Linked DNA regions of Variovorax paradoxus. Each later gene encodes a partner of the first gene's protein in a complex. Links are inferred from orthologs where the notes say so. Each region holds a gene or a part of one and is shown in the gene's direction. Other genes may lie near its edges.

Region 1 (3,569 bases):
GCCGGCCACGCTGGTGGCGGGGGCGGTGGGGCTGGTGGTGGCCGGGCTGGTCTTCCATCGCGTGCGGCTGCCGGCCGGAGAGGCCGATCTGCAGGCATCGAACCACTGGCCCGAGCCGCTGCTCGCCGAGCCGGTGGCGAACGACCGCGGGCCGGTGATGATCCAGGTCGAGTACCGCATCCGCAAGGAAGACCGCCCGGCCTTCCTACAGGCGATGAAGCGTCTGTCTCTCGAACGCCGCCGCGACGGTGCCTACGCTTGGGGCCTGCACGAGCACACGGTCGACGGGGAGCGGGTGATCGAGTGGTTCCTCGTCGAATCGTGGGCGGAGCATCTGCGCCAGCACCATCGCGTGTCGAAGGCCGATGCCGACCTGCAGGGCGAGGCGCTGCGCTTTCACATCGGGCCGGACAAGCCCGAGGTGCATCACTTTCTTGCGATCTGATTTTTCCTTCCCTTCCTTCTTTCTTTTTTTCACTCCACTGGAAAACCATGACCACACTCACACTGCGCGACGGCACCGAGCTCTACTACAAGGACTGGGGCTCGGGCCAGCCCATTCTCTTCAGCCACGGCTGGCCACTCAGCGCCGACATGTGGGACGCCCAGATGCTGTTCTTCGCGGAGCGCGGCTACCGCACCATCGCGTTCGACCGCCGCGGTTTCGGCCGCTCGAGCCAGCCGTGGACCGGCTACGACTACGACACCTTCGCCGACGACATCGCCGAGCTGATCGAAAAGCTCGACCTGAAGGACGTGATCCTTGCGGGCTTCTCGATGGGCGGCGGCGACGTGACGCGCTACATCGCGCGCAAGGGCAGCGCTCGCGTGGCCAAGCTTGCGCTCATCAGCGCCGTGACGCCGCTGTTCATGAAGACGGCCGACCACCCCGTGGGGCCCGACGCCTCGCTGTTCGCGGGCATCCGCGCCGGCCTGGCCGCCGACCGCCCGCAGTTCCTCGACGACTTCAGCACGCTCTTCTACGGCACCAATCGCCCCGGCGCCAAGGTGTCGCAAGGCGTCTTCAAGCAGACGCTGCAGATCGCGCTGCAGGCCTCGATCAAGGCCACCATCGACTGCGTGACCGCGTTCTCGGAAACCGACTTCCGCCCCGACATGGCGAAGATCGACGTGCCCACGCTCGTGATTCACGGCGATGACGACCAGGTCGTGCCCTTCGAGGCCACCGGCAAGCTTGCGGCCGAGATGATCAAGGGCAGCCAGCTCAAGGTCTACGCAGGTGCGCCGCACGCCACCTGCACCACCCACAAGGACCAGGTGAACGCTGATCTGCTGGCGTTCATCCAGGCCTGATCGTTCCGTCTTCATGGCCACGGGCTTGGGCCCGTGGTCGCCAAGGGTAGTGCCGGTGGCGATAATCCCGGAATGCGAATCCGCTTTACCAAGATGCAGGGAGCCGGCAACGATTTCGTCGTGCTGGACGAAACACGCGGCACGCTGGGCCTCAGTGCCGCGCAATACCGCTTTCTGGCCGACCGCCATTTCGGCGTCGGCGCCGACCAGATCCTGACCGTGCGGCCTTCGCCTGCGGCAGGCGTCGACTTTCAATACGTGATCCACAACTCCGACGGCGGCGAAGTGGAGCAGTGCGGCAACGGCGCGCGCTGCTTCATGCGCTTCGTCAACGAACACCACCTGACCGACAAGACGCAAGTGCGCGTGCAGACCCTGTCGGGCGTGATCGAGCCGCGCATGGGTGCCGACGGCCGCGTGACGGTCGACATGGGCGCCCCTGTCTTCGAACCCGAGCGCGTGCCCTTCGACATCGCCGGGCTCGACCCGCAGCCCGAAGGCGCCTGGCACAAGTGGCACCTTGCCCTTGGCACGCGCGCGGGCACCGCTATCGTTTCAGTAGCGGTCCTGTCGATGGGCAACCCGCACGCCGTGCAGGTGGTCGACAACGTAGACACCGCCCCCGTGGCCGAGCAGGGCCCGCAGATCGAGCACCATCCGCGCTTTCCGCAGCGGGTGAATGCGGGCTTCATGCAGGTGGTCGACCGCTCGCACATCAGGCTGCGGGTGTTCGAGCGCGGCGCCGGCGAAACGCTGGCCTGCGGCACGGGCGCCTGCGCGGCGGTGGTGGCGGGCATTCGCCTCGGCCTGCTGGAGCGCCGGGTCGACGTGCAGACGCACGGCGGCATTCTCACGATCGAGTGGCAGGGAGAGGGGCAGCCGGTGCTGATGACCGGGCCGGCCACCACAGTCTTCGAAGGCGACATCGAGGTGCCGGAGCTGCCATGACGACCAACTTCACGAACAACAACGACGCCAACGCCATGAACCCGATCACCGAAGACGACATCGCCAACTACCTGGCGAACACGCCCGACTTCTTCGAGCGCCATGCCCAGCTGTTGGCGCAGGTGCAGCTCACCAGCCCGCACGGCAACCGCGCCGTGAGCCTGCAGGAACGCCAGGCCGAGATGCTGCGCGAAAAGATCAAGGCGCTGGAGCACCGCCTGATGGATATGGTGCGTCATGGCACTGAGAACGTCGTCATTGCCGACCGCCTGCAGCGCTGGACCAGCGGCCTGCTGACCACGCGCGACCCGCGCAGCCTGCCGTACCGCATCGCGGTCGATTTGCAGTCGCTGTTCCTGGTGCCGCAGACGGCCATCAAGGTGTGGGGCTGCGGCAGCGAATACCTCAACGAGGCCTATGCCCAGTGGGTGAGCGACGACGTGAAGGCGCTGGCCACCTCGCTGACCTCGCCGTACTGCGGGCTCAATTCGGGCTTCGAGGCGGCCAACTGGCTGCCCGAGCCGCAGGCCGCGATGTCGATCGCGCTGATTCCGCTGCGCCCCGACGCCGAGTCGCCGGCCTTCGGCATGCTGGTGCTGGCGTCGCCCGACGCGCAGCGCTTCAACGCCGAGATGGGTACCGACTTTCTCGAGCGCATCGCCGAGCTGGCCTCGGGCGGACTTTCGCGGCTTCGTCCTTGAAACGCCCGCGCTGGTTGCGGCGGCCGTGGCAGGTCGTGCTGGCTGGCGGGGTGCTGGCCGTGGCGCTGGTGTATGCGGCCATCGGAGCGTTCCTCTGGTGGCATGCCGAAGAGCTGCTGGCGCACCCGCCGCAGCGACCAGCCGACGCGGCGCTGGTGCTCGGCAGCCGCGCGTACCTCGACGGCAAGCCGCATCCGTGCCTTACGGGGCGGGTCGATACGGCTCTGGCGATGGCGAAAGCCGGCTTGGTCAGGCAGCTGGCTTTTTCGGGCGGCGTGGATTCCGAGGACAGCCGCATCGAGGCCATCACGATGGGGGAACACGCAATAGCTTCGGGCTTTGCGGGGCCGATGGTGCTCGAGCCTGCATCGACGTCCACGCGGCTGAACCTGTCGCTGTCGCGTCCGCTGCTGCTGGCGGCCGGCGTGCGCAGCGTGGTCATCGTGTCGGAGCCCTTCCATCTGTGGCGTATCGAGCGGCTCGTGAAGAAGAGCGGCTTCGACCAGAGCTTCGACGTGCAGTACGCGGCGGCGCCCACGTCGTGCTGGCGGGCGCTGGGGCCGTTGTCCAAGGGCGCATTGCGCGAGCCGGCAGCCATCATCAACA
Region 2 (3,914 bases), 4.7 Mb from region 1 along the record:
GGCGAGGCGTCGCCCGCGACCACGTTGCGGATGTCGGCGATCAGGTCGGGCTCGGGCAGGTCGCGGCCCCAGTTGACGCCAGTCATGTGGAAGTCGACCTCGTTGGCGCCGGTGATCCAGTCGGCCATGACGGCAGCTTCGCGGTCGGCCACGAGCTTGACGGGCTTCTTGAGGTTCAGCGGGCCCAGGTAGCCGGGCTTGCAGCCGAAGTGGTCCTCGATCTCAGCGAGGGTTGCGAAGCGGAAGCCCTGGTTCAGGCCGGGCAGCTTGCTGACCTTGATCTCGTTCATGTCGTGGTCGCCGCGCAGCAGCAGCAGCCAGACCTGCGAGCCCTTCGGATTGCCGGCCTCGTCGACGATATCGGTGGCAAGCACCAGCGACTTGATGGTGGTCGAGAGCGGCACGCCGAGCAGTTCGGCCACGTCGGCGCAGGTGCTCTTGCCGGGGGTCGGCGTTTTCTGGAGCGGCTTGGCGGCCGCGGGGCGCGGGCCGGCCGGGGCCAGCGCCTCGGCCTTTTCCATGTTGGCGGCGTATTCGCTGTCGGGGCAGTAGACGATGGCGTCTTCGCCGGTCGCGGCGATCACCTGGAATTCTTCGCTCAGGTCGCCGCCGATGGCGCCGCTGTCGGCCGCCACGGCGCGGTAGCGCAGGCCGAATCGGTCGAAGATGTTGCGGTAGGCCTGCGCCATGGTCTGGTAGCTGGCCTTGGCCGCGTCGAGGTCGCGGTCGAAGCTGTAGGCGTCCTTCATGATGAATTCGCGCCCACGCATCAGGCCGAAGCGCGGACGGCGCTCGTCGCGGAACTTGGTCTGGATCTGGTAGAAATTCTTCGGCAGCTGCTTGTAGCTACGGATTTCCTGGCGCGCGATGTCGGTCACGACCTCTTCGCTGGTCGGCTGGATCACGTAGTCGCGGTCGTGCCGGTCCTTGATGCGCAGCAGCTCGGGGCCCATCTTCTCGAAGCGGCCGGTCTCCTGCCAGAACTCGGCCGGCTGCACCACGGGCATCGTCATCTCGACGGCGCCGGCGCGGTTCATCTCTTCGCGCACGATGGCCTCGACCTTGCGGATCACGCGCAGCCCCATGGGCATGTAGGTGTAGATGCCCGTGCCGAGCTTCTTGATCATGCCGGCCCGCATCATGAGCCGGTGGCTCGCGACCTCTGCGTCAGCGGGCGCTTCCTTGAGGGTGGAGACAAAAAATCGGGAAGCTTTCATCGGGATCGGTGTGATGGATTCGCTGGATTCGAAAATGGGAAGTGGGGGACTGCTCCCCCGGAGAGACCCTGAGAGCCTGGCATCGGCAGCTTGCCGAGGGCAACCCGGCATGCATAATCGACTCAGTTCAAAAATTGGGGTTTGATTATGCTCGACCGGGACGGCTTCAGGCCCAACGTCGGCATCATCCTGCTCAACCAGAGAAACCAGGTTTTCTGGGGCAAACGCATACGCACGCATTCCTGGCAGTTTCCGCAAGGCGGCATCGACCGCGGCGAAAGTCCCGAGCAAGCCATGTTCCGGGAACTGCACGAGGAAGTGGGGCTCCATCCGGAGCACGTGCGCATCGTGGCCCGTACCCGCGACTGGTTGCGCTACGAGGTGCCGGATCGGTTCATCCGCCGTGACGCACGGGGCCACTACAAGGGCCAGAAACAAATCTGGTATTTGCTGCAACTCGTCGGCCACGACTGGGATCTCAACCTGCGTGCCACCGACCATCCCGAGTTCGATGCTTGGCGCTGGCACGACTACTGGGTGCCGCTCGACGTGGTCGTCGAGTTCAAGCGCGGCGTCTACGAGATGGCGCTCACCGAGCTTGCTCGCTACCTGCCAAGGCAGGATTTCCGCAACCGCTTCCTGCGCAGCAACGTGCGCGCCCGAGAATTCGAGCGCCATTCGCCAGACGCCGGGGCGCCTCCCGGACTGGACCTGCCGCCCGGCGGCAGTTTCGATCCGCATCCCGACATTCCTTCTGCGAGCGATGAACCTCCTGTCCACAACAACAAAGCGCCGTTCCTTCCGACGCAACGCTGAACGCGCCCTTCTTCTGATCTGCTTCGGCGTCCTCGCGGGCTGCGCCTCGGGCCAGCACGACACCGACAACCCCGACTGGGCGCAGGCCGGCAGCCCGCCGCCGCCGAAGCGATCCGAAACGGACAGGGAATGGGAAGAAACGGCAACGCCGCCGCCGCCGGCCTTCAGCGAAAGCCGTCTGCTGCCGATCGAGATGCCGCCCTACATGAGCCTGAAGTTCGGCGTCGACCCGAACACGATCACGATCACTGGCGACGGGATCGTGCGCTACGTGGTGGTGGCGCGCAACCGCACTGGCAGCGCCGTCAACGCCTTCTACGAGGGCGTGCGCTGCTCCACTGCGGAAATGAAGAGCTATGCGCGCTACAACAACGGCGCCTGGCAAGACGTCGCAAAGCCGGAGTGGAAACGCCTGAACGACCTGAACTCCAGCTACACCCGGGCGCTGTCGACCCAGGCCCTGTGCCGCGGCAATGCGCCGCGCGCCTCGATCGGGGAAATGGTGCAGAACATACGCAACCCGGTGCGGGAAGTGCAGTAGTCAATCCAGACAACAACGGGGCCTTGCGCCCCGTTGTTGTTTGGATCATCAGCTGGGCATCAGCACCATGTTGTCGCGATGGACCATCTCGGGCTCCGCAACATAGCCCAACAGGCGCTCGAACTCGCTCGAGGGCTTGCGGCACAGCAGGCGCGCCTCCACGCTCGAATAGTTGGCAAGGCCCCGGGCCAGCTCGACGCCATCGACGTCGCGCACCGCGATCACGTCGCCGCGCGAAAACTCGCCTGAAACGCTGGTCATGCCGATCGGCAGCAGGCTCTTGCCCTCGGCCCGTACCTTGGCTGCCGCACCCGCATCGACGACGACGGCGCCGCGCAGTTGCAGGTGGTCAGCCATCCAGCGCTTGCGGGCCTGGTGCTTGGCGGTCTGCGCCACCAGCAGCGTGCCGATGGACTCGCCCCGCGCCAGGCGCAGCAGGGCATCGGCCTCTCGGCCCCAGGCTATGACCGTGGAAGCGCCAGAGCCGGCGGCGCGCTTGGCCGCGAGGATTTTGGTGATCATCCCGCCACGGCCGATGCTGGAGCCTGCGCCACCCGCCATCGCTTCGAGCGCCGGATCGCCCGCAGCGGCTTCGTGCACGAACTTGGCTTCCGGGTCCTTGCGCGGGTCGGCCGTGTACAGGCCCTTCTGATCTGTGAGGATGACCAGCGCATCGGCCTCGACCAGGTTGGCCACGAGTGCACCCAGCGTGTCGTTGTCGCCGAACTTGATCTCGTCGTTGACGACCGTGTCGTTCTCGTTGATGACCGGCACCACACCCAGCTTGAGCAGCGTGACCAGGGTCGAACGGGCATTGAGGTAGCGCTCGCGATCGGCCAGGTCGGCGTGGGTCAGCAGCACCTGCGCGCTGCCGATTTCGTTTTCGCGCAGCTTGGTTTCGTACATCTGGGCCAGGCCCATCTGTCCGACGGCCGCAGCGGCCTGAAGCTCGTTGATTTCGTGCGGCCGGGTGCGCCAGCCGAGGCGCTTCATGCCTTCGGCAATGGCCCCGCTCGACACCATCACGACCTCGCGCCCTTCGCGCACCAGTGCAGCCAGTTGCCGGCACCACTCGCCGATGGCAGCCTCGTCGAGACCGCGCCCCTCGTTGGTCACGAGGCTGGAACCCACCTTGACGACGATACGGCGGGCATCCCGCAAGGCAGTGGATCCGGAGTTCGAGGTCATTTTCGGGTTGTAACGGTCTTGGATGCTGCGTGGATTGCTGTCTATCTATCTATCTGTTGGCAGGGCCGCGGGGCGATGCGGCAACGCCGCTCAGGCGCCCTCGGAAGGCAACGGCGTGAAGCGCGGATCGACGACGACCGGCGCGTGCTCGG

The links. Proteins that work in one complex are often made in the same cells at the same time.
Region 2: the proteins of dapF (region 1) and NWF24_RS04955 are in contact, whole or in part, in a solved structure (PDB 5YGU), measured with the Escherichia coli proteins. The link is inferred for Variovorax paradoxus from one-to-one orthologs.

Annotation. Positions count from the first base shown.
Region 1 is NZ_CP102931.1:5,754,604-5,758,172, reverse strand. Bases 552-3,324 are described here. They hold dapF (diaminopimelate epimerase), read left to right. Parts: upstream 552-1,386; coding sequence 1,387-2,262; downstream 2,263-3,324. Other genes in these bases: NWF24_RS27120 (YdcF family protein), read left to right, coding at 2,960-3,324; NWF24_RS27125 (DUF484 family protein), read left to right, coding at 2,259-2,963; NWF24_RS27135 (alpha/beta fold hydrolase), read left to right, coding at 552-1,314. In the rest of the region: NWF24_RS27140 (MFS transporter), read left to right, coding at 1-445; more of NWF24_RS27135, read left to right, coding at 493-551; more of NWF24_RS27120, read left to right, coding at 3,325-3,569. UniProt on the Escherichia coli protein: Involved in the succinylase branch of the L-lysine biosynthesis and in the biosynthesis of the pentapeptide incorporated in the peptidoglycan moiety. Catalyzes the stereoinversion of LL-2,6-diaminopimelate (L,L-DAP) to meso-diaminopimelate (meso-DAP).
Region 2 is NZ_CP102931.1:1,040,402-1,044,315, reverse strand. Bases 293-3,198 are described here. They hold NWF24_RS04955 (RNA pyrophosphohydrolase), read left to right. Parts: upstream 293-1,364; coding sequence 1,365-2,033; downstream 2,034-3,198. Other genes in these bases: proB (glutamate 5-kinase), read right to left, coding at 2,623-3,198; NWF24_RS04950 (CNP1-like family protein), read left to right, coding at 1,981-2,574; NWF24_RS04960 (proline--tRNA ligase), read right to left, coding at 293-1,217. In the rest of the region: more of NWF24_RS04960, read right to left, coding at 1-292; more of proB, read right to left, coding at 3,199-3,762; Obg family GTPase CgtA, read right to left, coding at 3,853-3,914. UniProt on the Escherichia coli protein: Master regulator of 5'-end-dependent mRNA decay.